Regions from separate parts of the Roseovarius sp. MBR-78 genome, predicted to be linked through region 3. Evidence: riboswitches for the same ligand, from Rfam matches in the RefSeq annotation. Region 3 holds a riboswitch; each other region holds the start of a gene.
The links. A riboswitch is a leader RNA that binds a small molecule or an ion and turns the genes downstream of it on or off. The one in region 3 is predicted to bind thiamine pyrophosphate.
Positions count from the first base shown of each region.

Region 1: linked by a shared signal. The riboswitch ahead of thiD (bifunctional hydroxymethylpyrimidine kinase/phosphomethylpyrimidine kinase) and the one ahead of thiC (phosphomethylpyrimidine synthase ThiC) in region 3 are both predicted to bind thiamine pyrophosphate.
Region 2: linked by a shared signal. The riboswitch ahead of ABIE58_RS09350 (ABC transporter ATP-binding protein) and the one ahead of thiC (phosphomethylpyrimidine synthase ThiC) in region 3 are both predicted to bind thiamine pyrophosphate.

Region 1 covers NZ_JBEPPX010000004.1:163,952-168,088, reverse strand. The annotation lists gene ABIE58_RS04885 (FAD-dependent oxidoreductase) at 1-983, opposite strand, end outside; gene thiS (sulfur carrier protein ThiS) at 1-13, opposite strand, end outside; gene thiD (bifunctional hydroxymethylpyrimidine kinase/phosphomethylpyrimidine kinase) at 980-1,774, opposite strand; TPP riboswitch at 1,821-1,924, opposite strand; gene ABIE58_RS04875 (site-specific DNA-methyltransferase) at 2,053-3,168, opposite strand; gene rnhB (ribonuclease HII) at 3,265-3,888, opposite strand; gene ABIE58_RS04865 (hypothetical protein) at 3,946-4,137, opposite strand, start outside.
Region 2 covers NZ_JBEPPX010000009.1:56,136-60,272, reverse strand. The annotation lists gene ABIE58_RS09365 (c-type cytochrome) at 1-416, shown strand, start outside; gene ABIE58_RS09360 (diguanylate cyclase domain-containing protein) at 389-1,474, opposite strand; gene ABIE58_RS09355 (heme NO-binding domain-containing protein) at 1,471-2,073, opposite strand; TPP riboswitch at 2,182-2,285, shown strand; gene ABIE58_RS09350 (ABC transporter ATP-binding protein) at 2,343-3,071, shown strand; gene ABIE58_RS09345 (TenA family protein) at 3,095-3,751, shown strand; gene ABIE58_RS09340 (ABC transporter permease) at 3,748-4,137, shown strand, end outside.
Region 3 covers NZ_JBEPPX010000005.1:133,514-137,650, forward strand. The annotation lists gene rpmI (50S ribosomal protein L35) at 1-42, shown strand, start outside; gene rplT (50S ribosomal protein L20) at 57-422, shown strand; gene thiC (phosphomethylpyrimidine synthase ThiC) at 486-2,291, opposite strand; TPP riboswitch at 2,398-2,518, opposite strand; gene ABIE58_RS05770 (NAD-dependent epimerase/dehydratase family protein) at 2,636-3,490, shown strand; gene ABIE58_RS05775 (TIGR02186 family protein) at 3,511-4,137, opposite strand, start outside.

The DNA.
Region 1 (4,137 bases), on a different contig from region 3:
CCGTGATCTTCATGGGCAAACTCCGGTTTTTCATTCTCGCGCATCACCAGCGCGGCGGTCATCCGCGCCACGGCGGGCGACAGCAGAAAGCCGTGGCGAAAGAGGCCGTTGGCATGGATCGTCTCGCCCCTCGCCGTGATGCGCGGCAAGTTGTCGGGGAAGGCCGGGCGCGCGTCCACGCCGATTTCCACCACCTCCGCCTCGCCAAAGGCGGGGTGGAGCGCGTAGGCCGCCGACAAAAGCTCCATCACCGACCGGACCGAGGCGCGCCAGCGGTCGCCGCTCTCGATCTGCGTGGCCCCGAGCATGAAGACGCCGTCGCCGCGCGGCACGATATAGAGCGGAAAACGCGGATGAAGCAGGCGAACGGGCCGGGACAGGGTCACATCCGGGGCGCGCAGCACCACCATCTCGCCCTTGACGCCGCGCAGATCGGGCAGGCTGTCCTGCGCCGCGAGGCCGCGACAGTCGATCACCGGGCCATCGGCGGGCGCGTCGGTCTGCTCGAACCGCGCGCCCGCCTCTTGCAGCCGCTTGCGCAGGTGAAGCAGCGCGGCGCGCGGGTCGATATGCGCCTCACCTGCAAAAAACAGCGCGCGGTCGTGGCGATCCGCGAGATGCGGCTCTAACGCGGCCAGTTCTGCACCTGTGAGCAGCCGGTGGCCGGTGGTGCGGCGCGCGAATTGGTCGAGTTCGCGCCGGTCGCGCGCGAGTGTCACCACCAGCGATCCGCGCCGGATCACCTCCACGCCCTGCGCCTGCCACCAGTCGGCGGCCTCCTGGCCCAACCGCATCACCGGTTCTTCGGCGCTGAACCCCTCGCAGAACGGCGCGAGCATCCCGCCCGCCCACCAAGAGCAGCCATGCGCGCCGGGGGCGGGGGCGGGATCGCGCAGGGTGACGGAGATGCCGCGCGCCATCAATTCGGTGGCGACGCAAAGCCCCACGACGCCTGCGCCACGGATGGTGACAGCCCCGGTCATGGCCAGACCTCGTGGAAATGATGCACCGGGCCGTGGCCGTGGCCGATATCGAGCCTGTCGGCGGCGCGGATCGCGGCGTGGAGCCAGCTATGCGCGTTGCTGACCGCCTCGGGCAGGTCCAGCCCCTGTGCCAGCCCCGCCGCGATGGCCGACGAGAGCGTGCAGCCGGTGCCATGCGTGTTGCGCGTGGCAATGCGCGGGGCGTCAAGGCGGATCACCTCGTCACCGATCAGCCAATCGGTGCAGGTCTCGCCCCGGCCATGCCCGCCCTTCATCAAAACGGCCCCCACCCCCATCTCGCGCAGGCGCGCGCCCTGCTGCTGCATCGCCCGATCATCGCGCGCCTCGGCACAGCCCAGAAGCACCGCCGCCTCGGGCAGGTTCGGGGTGAGCAGATCGGCGCGCGGCAACAGATGCGCAATGAGCGCCGCGCGCGCGGCATCGGGCAGGAGCCGCGCACCGGATTTCGCGACCATCACCGGATCGAGCACCACGGGGCCTTGGTAATCCGCCAGCGCCCCTGCCACCGTCTCGATCAGGCTGGCATCGCCCAGCATCCCGATCTTGATCGCATCGACCCTGATATCGCCCAACACGGCGGCGAGTTGCGCGGCGACCGTGGCATCGGGGATCGGGTGAACATCGCTGACGGCCACGGTGTTCTGCGCGGTGACGGCGGTCAGCACGCTTGCGCCATAGACGCCCAGCGCCGAGAATGTCTTGAGATCGGCCTGAATGCCCGCGCCGCCGCCGCTATCGGAGCCTGCGATCGTCAATGCGGTTGCGACCATGTACCGTTCCTCTCAGACTTTCGGGGAACGGGAGGGGGCGCGCGAGGGCGTGCCGAAATCCGTTCCCTACGCCGGTATCACCCGGATCAGGTTCGATGGGTTGGCGGATGGCCTCTCAGCCCCGTTTTCGGGGCACCCCAACGGATGAAACAAACGTAACAGCGCCCACGACCGGCAACAAGGGGGCCGCACAAAAAAGCCCCGTCACGCCAATAGTGACGGGGCAAGGCAAGGGTGCCCGGTCAAGTCAGTGCCCGGACACCGGCGGCACGCAGGGATCAGTTGGGGCGGTCGGCCATCTCGGCGCGGATCTGCTGGCGCAGCACGTCGATGGGCACGATCTTGCCCTCGCGGCGAAAGCACCAATAGGTCCAGCCATTGCAGCTTGGCGCGCCCTCAAGATGCGCGCCGACCTGGTGGATCGAGCCGTTCACGCCATCGGCCACGAGCGTGCCATCGGCGCGCACCTTGGCCGCCGCCTTGCCGTTCATCGAGGTCAGCACCTCGCCCGGGCGCAGCATCCCGCGCTCGACAAGCTGGCCAAAGGGCACGCGCGGCTCGGCGCGTTTCGAGGTCGAGACGCGCAGCGCCTCGCTGTCATATTTGCGCACCGCCCGGAGCCGCGCCTCGGCCACGCGGCGATAGCTTTCCTCGCGCTCGATACCGATGTAATCGCGGCCCAGCATCCGCGCCACGGCCCCCGTCGTGCCAGTGCCAAAGAACGGATCAAGCACCACATCGCCGGGATTGGTGGAGCCGACCAGAACCCGGTGCAACAGGCTCTCGGGTTTTTGCGTCGGGTGCGCCTTGTCGCCGTTTTCGTCCTTGAGCCGCTCATGTCCGGTGCAAATCGGCAGAACCCAGTCGCTGCGCATCTGCACGCCCTCGTTCAATGATTTCAGCGCCTCGTAATTGAACGTGTATTTCCCGCCCTCCTCGCGGCTGGCCCAGATCATCGTCTCATGCGCGTTGGTGAGCCGCTTGCCGCGAAAATTGGGCATCGGGTTGGATTTGCGCCACACCACATCGTTGAGAATCCAGAACCCCGCATCCTGCAACGCGGCACCGACGCGAAAGATGTTGTGATACGAGCCGATGACCCAGATCGCGCCGGTGGGTTTGAGCAGGCGCCGCGCGGCGGCGAGCCAATCGCGCGTGAAACGGTCATAGGCGGCAAAGCTGGCAAAGCTGTCCCAGGCGTCATCGACGGCATCGACCTGGCTGTTATCGGGCCGGTGCAGATCGCCGCGCAGTTGCAGATTGTAGGGCGGATCGGCGAAAATCAGGTCGATGCTGGCCTCGGGAAGGCCGTTCATCACCTCGATGCAATCACCGGCGATAATCGTGTTGAGAGGGAGCGCGGGCGCGCCCTTTGCCTTGGTTTTCGTTGTCATTTTCTGCCTCTGTCCCGGCGCCTTGGGCGCTCTGATCCTTGGCAAAACAATGAGTCAAAGCTGATTCGTGGTCAATTTCTTTTTTGAATCAGTAGGTTAGTTATTTTCTTGATACAAGATATTGTGGACGGGCCTGAACGAACGCCTATGGTGAGGGGTCACACCAAGATTTAGGAGCGCGTCGCGATGCGCCTTTGACGGGTAGCCTGCGTTGCGCTCCCATCCATAGCCCGGAAACTGTTGCGCCAAATCCCGCATGAGGCGATCACGCGCCTCCTTGGCCACGATCGAGGCGGCGGCAATCGAGAGCGAAGCGGCATCGCCCCTGATGATCGCCCGCGCCGGGAGCGTCAGGCCGCGCGGAACCATATTGCCGTCGATCAGCACCATCTCGGGGGCCGGATCGAGGCCCGCAATGGCCCGTTCCATCGCCAGATGCGCCGCGCGCAGGATGTTGAGGCTGTCGATCTCGGCGACGGTGGCATGGGCAACCGACACCTCGGCACAGGCCATGAGCGCCGCACAAAGCGCCGCGCGCCGCCCTGCGCCGAGCTTCTTGGAATCGTCGAGCCCCTCGGGCACGCGCGCGGGATCGAGGATCACCGCCGCCGCCGTCACCGGCCCGGCAAGCGGGCCGCGCCCGACCTCGTCCACCCCCGCGATGCGGGCATGGCCAAGGGCGCGGGCGGCGTGCTCATGGCTAAAATCGGGGCCGGTCATGCGCCGTCATGGCACGGGCTTGCGGCGAATGCAAAGGCCCGCACGCCTGCCCGTCCCTCAGTAATAGCCATACCGGTTGAGGCAGCGGTCACGATAGACCGTCCCGTGATACCCGCCGATATGCACCGCGCAGTCCGAGGGCAGCGCCGAATAGCCGTAATTGTAGCCATTCAGGCAGCGCCCAGAATATCCCGAGCGGTAATTGCTATGCACGCGGCAGGCACCGGGCAGGTTGACGCGCCGCTCCGG
Region 2 (4,137 bases), on a different contig from region 3:
AGATCCTCCTGTTCGCCGCCCTGGGCATGGCCCTGCCTGCCCAATCCGCTCAGGCGGGCGATCCCGAGCGCGGCGAACGCCTGTTCCGCGATTGCACCGCCTGCCACTCGGTGATCGACGAGACCGGCACGGCGCGTGTGCGCGGCGGGCGCACCGGCCCCAACCTTTTCGGCGTGATCGGTCGCCACGCGGGCAGCGTGCCGGGTTTCAACTACTCGCCGTCGATGGTCGCGGCCGGGCAGCACGGCCTGCGCTGGAACGAGGCCGATTTCGTGGTCTATGTGCGCGACGCCACCGCCTTTCTGCGCGACTATCTCGATGATCCGGAGGCGCGCGGCAAGATGGCCTACAAGCTGCGCAATGAGGCCAAGGCGCATGATGTCTGGGCCTATCTCGAACGCATCGCGGCCCCCTGAGCGCATTTCGGCCCTTGGGGCGGGCACCCCGCCCCTGTCGGCGCGCCATCCTCGGGGCGGTGCAGCCTGTGACAGCCGCGCCCGCCGGCCTTGGCGGCATAAAGCGCGCGATCTGCGGCATTCATGATCGCCTCGGGGGGGGCACCTGGGTGATCGCGGCTGAGCGTTGCGCCGATGCTGGCGGAGATACGGTAATGCCGCGCGCCGTCGCATATCGGCTGTTCCAGCGCGGCAATGAGCCGCCGGGCCACGCTGTCGACCACCTTCGCGGTCTCCATACCGGGCAAGAGCAGCACGAATTCATCCCCGCCGACACGGGCGACGACATCCTCGGCGCGCACCACCGACACCATCCGCCGCGCCGCCACCCCAAGCACCAGGTCGCCCGCCGCATGGCCATGCGTATCGTTGACCTGCTTGAAGAAATCGAGATCGAGATGCAGAAGCGCAAACGCCCTCTGCCCCTGCACCGCCTGCGCCAGCACGGTCTCGAAGGCGCGCCGGTTGCGCAGCGCCGTGAGCGTGTCGGTGAGCGCCTGTTCCTGCGCCGTCTGGCGCGCCCCTTCAAGTCGGAGGTTGAGCCTGCGCGATTCCTCCATCGCGACGGTCTTGGCCTCGAGCAGGTAGAGCATTTCCGTGGCCAGATCGGTCACCGCGAAATCCGCGCCAGTGAGGCCGAAATCGCGCACCGCATCGACCAACGATATGCCGAAGGCAAGATTGACCACCATCGGCCCCGGCCCCGCCCCCGGATCATCGGGCGGCAATGCACAAAGCTGCCCCTTGAGCGCATAGCGCGGATGCGCGCGCAGCCGCAGGCGCAGCCGCACCCCGTCAAGCGCGCGCAATCCGCCCGCATCCTGCACCCCGCGCGGGCGCGTCATCTCGAAAACCTCGAGAAACCGCGCCCCCAAGATCACCTCTGGCGCGACGATCCGCGCGAGCGTCGGCCCGGCATGAAGGATATGCCCGGTCGGCCCGATCACCAGATGCATGGGGCAGAACCGATCGAGTATCGCCGCCCGCGCCCTTGCCTGCCCGCCGCCCTGCGCATTCATCGCGCGGCCCCGGCGGTGGCAAGGTCAAAGTCGCGACCGCTTGCATAGGTCGCGTCGAGCAGGTGCACCTCGATGATCTCGCGCGCGGCGTCACAGCCAAGATAGTCGAGCAGCACCAGCGCCCCGTAATCATCTGCCATCGCGCGCAGCACACCAAGCAGCACCGGCCCGAACCGCAGCCCCGCGCCCGCCGCGCGCCCGATCTCCACGCGGTAGAGCCCCGCGCCCTGCATGTGCAGATGGATCGCGGGGAGATCGAAATCGGACATGGCGAGCCGCGCCCGGTCCGGGATATCCTCGAGCGATTCGAGAAATTCGGCGAAATCCACCCCGCCAAAGCGCAGCAGCCGCCGGACCGCCTCGGATCGCGGCTGCGCCACGAGATAGGTGCCGAGATCCTCCAGCAGGTCCGCCGCCTCGCGCCCGAACCGCGCCGAGAGCGCCGCGACAAGCCGCGCCGTCACATCCGGGTCGCACGGCATCAGCGGCTCGAACGCGGCCTCGTCAATCCCGAGACCGCCCGTCACCTCGTGCCACAGGGCGTCGCCATAGCTGTCCCTGACGAAACATTCTATCGCGCGATTGATAAGCCCGTTCATCGCCCTCTCCATCCGTCTGCGCACAGTCTGGCAACCAGAGTTTAAGATTCCCTGAATCGGTGAGAACCGCTGCGGCTTGCCACGCGGCCCGCTGCCTGCTACCTCGGGTGTCATCCGTTGGGGTGCCCCTTCACCGGGGCTGAGAGGCCGCGCGCCGACCCATCGAACCTGATCCGGCTCGCACCGGCGGAGGGAACGGACAGCCGGAGCACATGCCGCTCACGGCCCGCCCCCCCTGCCCTTTGCGTGCCCTCGTCCGAGGAGCGGCCATGCCCGCAGCGCCCCCCGCGCTCATCATCGACGGCACCGCCCGGATCGGCGGGCTGCCGCTCTTTGGCCCGCTGCGGCTCGAGGCGGCGGCGGCGCGCATCACCTGCCTTCTGGGGCCGTCGGGCGTGGGCAAGACCACGCTTTTGCGGCTGGCGGCGGGCATCGACGAGGTGACGCAGTTCGACGGCCATGTCACGGCCTCTGACGGCGGGCCGGTCACCGGGCGCGTGGCGCTGATGGCGCAGGGGGCAGACCTGTTGCCGTGGCTCGATGTGATGGGCAATATCACGCTCGGGGCGCGGTTGCGCGGCACGCGGGCGGATCGTGATCGCGCGCGCGATATCCTCGCGCGCACCGGCCTCACCGATCATGCCCACAAGCGGCCCCACGCGCTCTCTGGCGGGCAGCGACAGCGCGTGGCGCTGGCGCGCACGCTGATGGAGGATCGCCCCATCGTGCTGCTTGACGAGCCGTTATCGGCGCTCGATGCGGGCACCCGCGCGCAGATGCAGGAGCTGAGCGCGCGGCATCTTGCCGGGCGCACGGTGCTTCTGGTCACGCATGATCCGCTGGAGGCCGCGCGCCTCGGTCATGCCATCCATATCCTGACCGCAGGGGGGTTGGAGACCGTGGCCCCGCCCGCGGCCCCGGTGCCCCGCCCGGTCGATGATCCCGAAACGCTCGCCGTGCAGGGCCGCCTGCTCGCACGCCTGCGTGCCCCCGCCTGACCCCGCCTGAGAAGGAGCCGCCCATGCGCCCCACCGACCGGCTGAAATCGCTCAATGCCGCCAACTGGCAGGCCGCCACGCGCCACGCCTTTACCGATCAACTGGCGGCGGGCACCCTGTCTGACGCGCGTATGCTGGCCTATCTGCGGCAGGATCACCTTTTCATCGAGGGATTCGTGCGGCTTCTGGCCTCGGCCATCGCCCATGCGCCGAGCCTGCCCGACGCGATCCCCGGCGCGCGCTTCCTCGGGCTGATCTGCGGCCCCGAGAATACCTATTTCCTGCGCGCCATCGAGGCGTTGGGCGGCGAGACCGCACCGCCCGCCCCGGCCCATCCCGTCACCGCCGAATTCCAGGGGCTGATGCAGCAGGCGGCGCAATCGGGGCGTTACGCGCAGATGCTCGCGGTGCTGGTGGTGGCCGAATGGTCCTATCTCGACTGGGCCGCGCCACACGCGAACAAGGCCCGCGATCTGCCGTTCTGGTTCGGCGAATGGATCGCCTTGCATAGCGGCGACGGGTTCGAGGGCGTGGTGGCCTATCTGCGGGATCAACTCGATGCGGTCTGGCCCGGCCTCTCGCCCGAGGAGCAGCGCGCCGTCGAGGCCACATTCGCCCATGCCACGCGGCTGGAACGCGCGTTTTTCGACGCCGCCCTTGCCGGCTATCGCGCGCCATGAGCCGCCTTTTGCCCATCGCCGCCTCTGCCGCACTGGCGCTGGTGCTGTGGCAGGCGCTGGTGGTGCTGGCAGCGCTGCCGCCCTTTATCCTGCCCGGCCCTGCCCGCGTGGCCGAGACGCTCTGGGCCAGCCGCGCGCTGATCGCCGAGCACGCGGGCATCACCGTGGCCGAGGTTCTGATCGGGCTGGCGCTGGGGGCGGTGCTGGGCGGGCTGTCGGCCATCGGGCTGGCCGCCTCGCCCGCCGCACGCCGCCTGATCCGCCCGATGATGGTGTTTTCGCAGGCGATCCCGGTCTTTGCGCTGGCACCGCTGCTGACGCTGTGGCTGGGCTATGGCCTCTGGTCCAAGATCGCGATGGCGCTCCTGATCATCTATTTCCCTGTC
Region 3 (4,137 bases):
GACGAGGGGATCATCCGACCGATGATGCCCTATTCGCGTTAAGGAGGATTTGAGAGATGTCACGCGTCAAAGGTGGGGTTGTTACCCACGCCCGTCACAAGAAAGTCACGACCGCAGCCAAGGGCTATTACGGTCGCCGCAAGAACACCTTCAAGGTGGCCGCACAGGCCGTCGACAAGGCCAACCAATACGCCACGCGCGACCGCAAGAACCGCAAGCGCAATTTCCGCGCGCTGTGGATCCAGCGGATCAACGCCGCCGTGCGTGCCCATGACGAGGGGCTGACCTATTCGCGCTTCATCAACGGCCTGGCGCTTGCCGGGGTCGAGGTGGATCGCAAGGTTCTGGCCGATCTCGCCGTGCACGAACCGGCAGCGTTCAACGCCATCGTGGATCAGGCCAAGCAGGCGCTGGCCGCCTGAGGCCAGTCTCAGACGAGGGACAAGGATGCGCCGCCCGGACCCAACCGGGCGGCGTTTTCCGTCTCAGGCCTCCGCCTCGGGGGCAAGCGGCACGTAAAGATCGTCCCCTTCGCGGAATTTCTCGGCCATCGCCGCCATCCCCTCTTTCTGCGCCTCGGCGCGGATGTCGTGGCTGATCTTCATCGAGCAGAATTTCGGCCCGCACATGGAGCAGAAATGCGCCACCTTATGCGCCTCCTTGGGCAGGGTCTGATCGTGGAAATCGCGCGCGGTTTCGGGATCAAGCGACAGGTTGAACTGATCCTCCCAGCGGAATTCGAACCGCGCGCGCGATAGCGCGTCGTCGCGCCGCTGCGCGCCGGGTAGGCCCTTGGCCAGATCGGCGGCATGGGCCGCGATCTTGTAGGTGATGACCCCGGTTTTCACGTCGTCGCGGTCGGGCAGGCCAAGGTGCTCCTTGGGTGTCACGTAGCACAGCATCGCGCAGCCAAACCAGCCGATCATCGCCGCGCCAATACCGCTGGTGATATGGTCATAGCCGGGGGCAATATCGGTGGTGAGTGGCCCGAGCGTGTAAAAGGGGGCCTCGTGACAGCACTCTAGCTGCTTTTCCATGTTCTCTTTGATCTTGTGCATGGCGACATGGCCGGGGCCTTCGATCATCACCTGACAGTCCTTGCGCCACGCGATCTTGGTCAACTCCCCCAGCGTCTCCAGTTCCGCGAATTGCGCTTCGTCATTGGCATCGGCGATGGAGCCGGGGCGCAGCCCGTCGCCCAGCGAGAAACTCACGTCATATTGGCGGCATATGTCGCAAATCTCCTCGAAATGCTCATAAAGGAACGACTCGCGGTGGTGATGCAGGCACCACTTGGCCATGATCGAGCCGCCGCGCGACACGATCCCCGTGACCCGACCCACCGTCATCGGCACCATGTGCAGGCGCACGCCCGCATGGATGGTGAAATAGTCCACCCCCTGTTCGGCCTGCTCGATCAGCGTGTCGCGGAACAACTCCCATGTAAGATCCTCGGCCACGCCATGCACCTTTTCCAGCGCCTGATAGATCGGCACGGTGCCGATGGGGACGGGGGAATTGCGGATGATCCATTCGCGGGTGTTGTGGATGTTGCGCCCGGTGGAAAGGTCCATCACCGTGTCCGCGCCCCAGCGGATCGCCCAGACGAGTTTTTCCACCTCTTCCTCCATAGACGAGGTGACGGCGGAGGTGCCCATATTGGCGTTGATCTTCACAAGGAAATTGCGCCCGATGATCATCGGCTCCAACTCGGGATGGTTGATATTGGCCGGGATGATGGCGCGGCCCGCCGCGATCTCGGCGCGCACGAACTCAGGCGTCACATGGTCGGGGATGCTGGCGCCCCAGTCGTTGCCGTCGCGCGGTGCCGCACCCGCCTCGCGCATCTGGTTTTCGCGGATGGCGACGAATTCCATTTCCGGCGTGATGATGCCCGCGCGCGCATAGGCCAGTTGCGTGGGGGCCGCACCGCCCATGCCACGCAGGGGTTGCCCGCGCACCGGGAATTCCGGCACCAGCCGGTCACCTTCGACAAAGCCGTTATCCTCAGGCCTCACATGGCGGCCTTCATAGGCCGCCACATCGCCGCGCGCCATGATCCAGCCGCGCCGCAGCGCGGGCAGGCCGCGCGCGATATCGGTCTGAGCCTCGGGGTCGGTATAGGGGCCGGAACTGTCATAGACAGGCAAGGGCGCCTCGCCCGCCGTCGGGTGGGTGCAAATCTCGCGCATCGGCACGCGGATATCTGCGTGCAGCGCGCCCGCCACGTAAATCTTGCGCGAGGCGGGCAAGGGGCCGGTGGTCACGGCGGGGGTGGTCAGGATGGTCATTTTGGTGCTCCTCGAGCCATGGTTTCAAAGAGACCAGATGAGCCGTGGACGGGGAGGCATGGGGGCACTCTGCCCCCGGTTCGCAATGGCAGACCCCACGCGGGGGAGACGACCATTCCTAGCTTCCTACGCCAGTATCAACTGGATCAGGTTCTAAGGGTCGCGTCACCGGTGTCACCACCTGTCAGCCTCTCAGTCCCCAAGGCGGGACTCCCCTGCACGGATCACGCTAGAGCATGACCGAAGGCAGGACAAGACGGCACCCGCGCCTTGTCTGCCGCGCGGATTGATTGCTACACCTCTCGGGCCGGGCACTGCCCCGCAGCGGGCAAAGAGGGCGATGGATGGCCAAGGCAGATGACCATATTCTACTGACCGGGGCGTCGGGCCGCGTCGGGCGGATGGTGCTGCGGTCTTGGCCCCAAGGGCGGCAGGCGCTGACCGCGCAATATCGCAGGCCCCATCCGGGCGCGCTCTGCTGGGATCCGCTCGACGGGCCGGGGGCGCTTCTTGCCCATGCGGACAGGGCAGGCCGCTGCTTTGGCGCGGTGGTGGCGCTTGCCGGGGTGGTGCCGGGGCCGGGGCGCGACCTGTCGCTCAACCGCACCATTGCCGAGGCCACGGTTGACGCCGCCGCGCAGGCGGGGATCACGCGGGTGATTTTGGCGTCGTCCTCGGCGGTCTATGGCGCGGGCGAGGCGATGGATGAGGATGCCCCCCCCGCCCCGGTCAACGCCTATGGCGCGGCCAAGCGCGAGATGGAGACCGCCTGCGCGCCGTGGCGCGCGCGCGGGATGGAGATATGCTGCCTGCGCATCGGCAACGTGGCGGGGGCGGATGCGCTCTTGCTCAACGTGGCGGGGGGGCACGGCGCACTGGTGATCGACCGCTTCGCCGATGGCGGCGGGCCGGTGCGCTCCTATATCGGCCCCGCCACCCTTGCCGCCGTGCTGGCCACGCTCTGCCGCCATGCCGACCCGCTGCCGGATGTGCTCAACATCGCGGCACCTGTGCCGGTGGCGATGACCGCGCTGGCGCAGGCCGCGGGGGCGCGATACGAGACCCGCCCCGCCCCGCCCGAGGCCCATCAGCGCATCACGCTCGATTGCCGCCGCCTCGCTGCGCTGCACCATTTTGCCCCCAAGGACAGCACGGCCGCCGAGATGGTCCGCCAATGGCACGCGAGCAGCGCCGCATAAGCGGGGTAAGCATATCTGCGTCAGTTCCGCCGCAACACCCGGAACGCCGCCGACGCGCTCCAGCCTGCGGCGATGGCGATGGCCAGCGACATCAGCCCGTAAAGCAGCGGTTGCTGCCGCGACAGGGTAAAGAGCCACCGCTCCAGCCCCACCTTGCGCACGTCGATCACCGTCTCAAACTGCGCCACCACCCGCCCCTCGCGGGTGAGAAATATCCGCGTCTGATAGGCCCCCTCGGTCAGGTTGGCGGGCAGGCTGATGGCGGTGCGAAACAGCGTCTGCTCATCCAGCGCCACGCTGTTTTCCAAAAGCTGATAGGCATTCGTGCGCTCGCGGATGCGGATCAGGGCGTCGGTAAAGCTCTCGACATCCTCGGCCATGCTCGCCGCGCCGACCGAGCGGATCGCGCGCGGGATCGAGACCCGGTGGCGCAAATCCTCGGTATCGGTCAGCACCTGCTCGAGCGGGCCGCTGCTGGCCACGGCATAGAATGTGGGCGCGGAATCAAGCGCCACCGTGTCGGTATTGACCCAGATGCCCAGAACCCGCTCCTTGCGCCGCACGCTCACGGGCAGCGATGGCCCGGCCACGGTAATCACCACGTCGAGCGGGATATCGGGGATCGGGGCCTCGCGCTTGACCGCGCC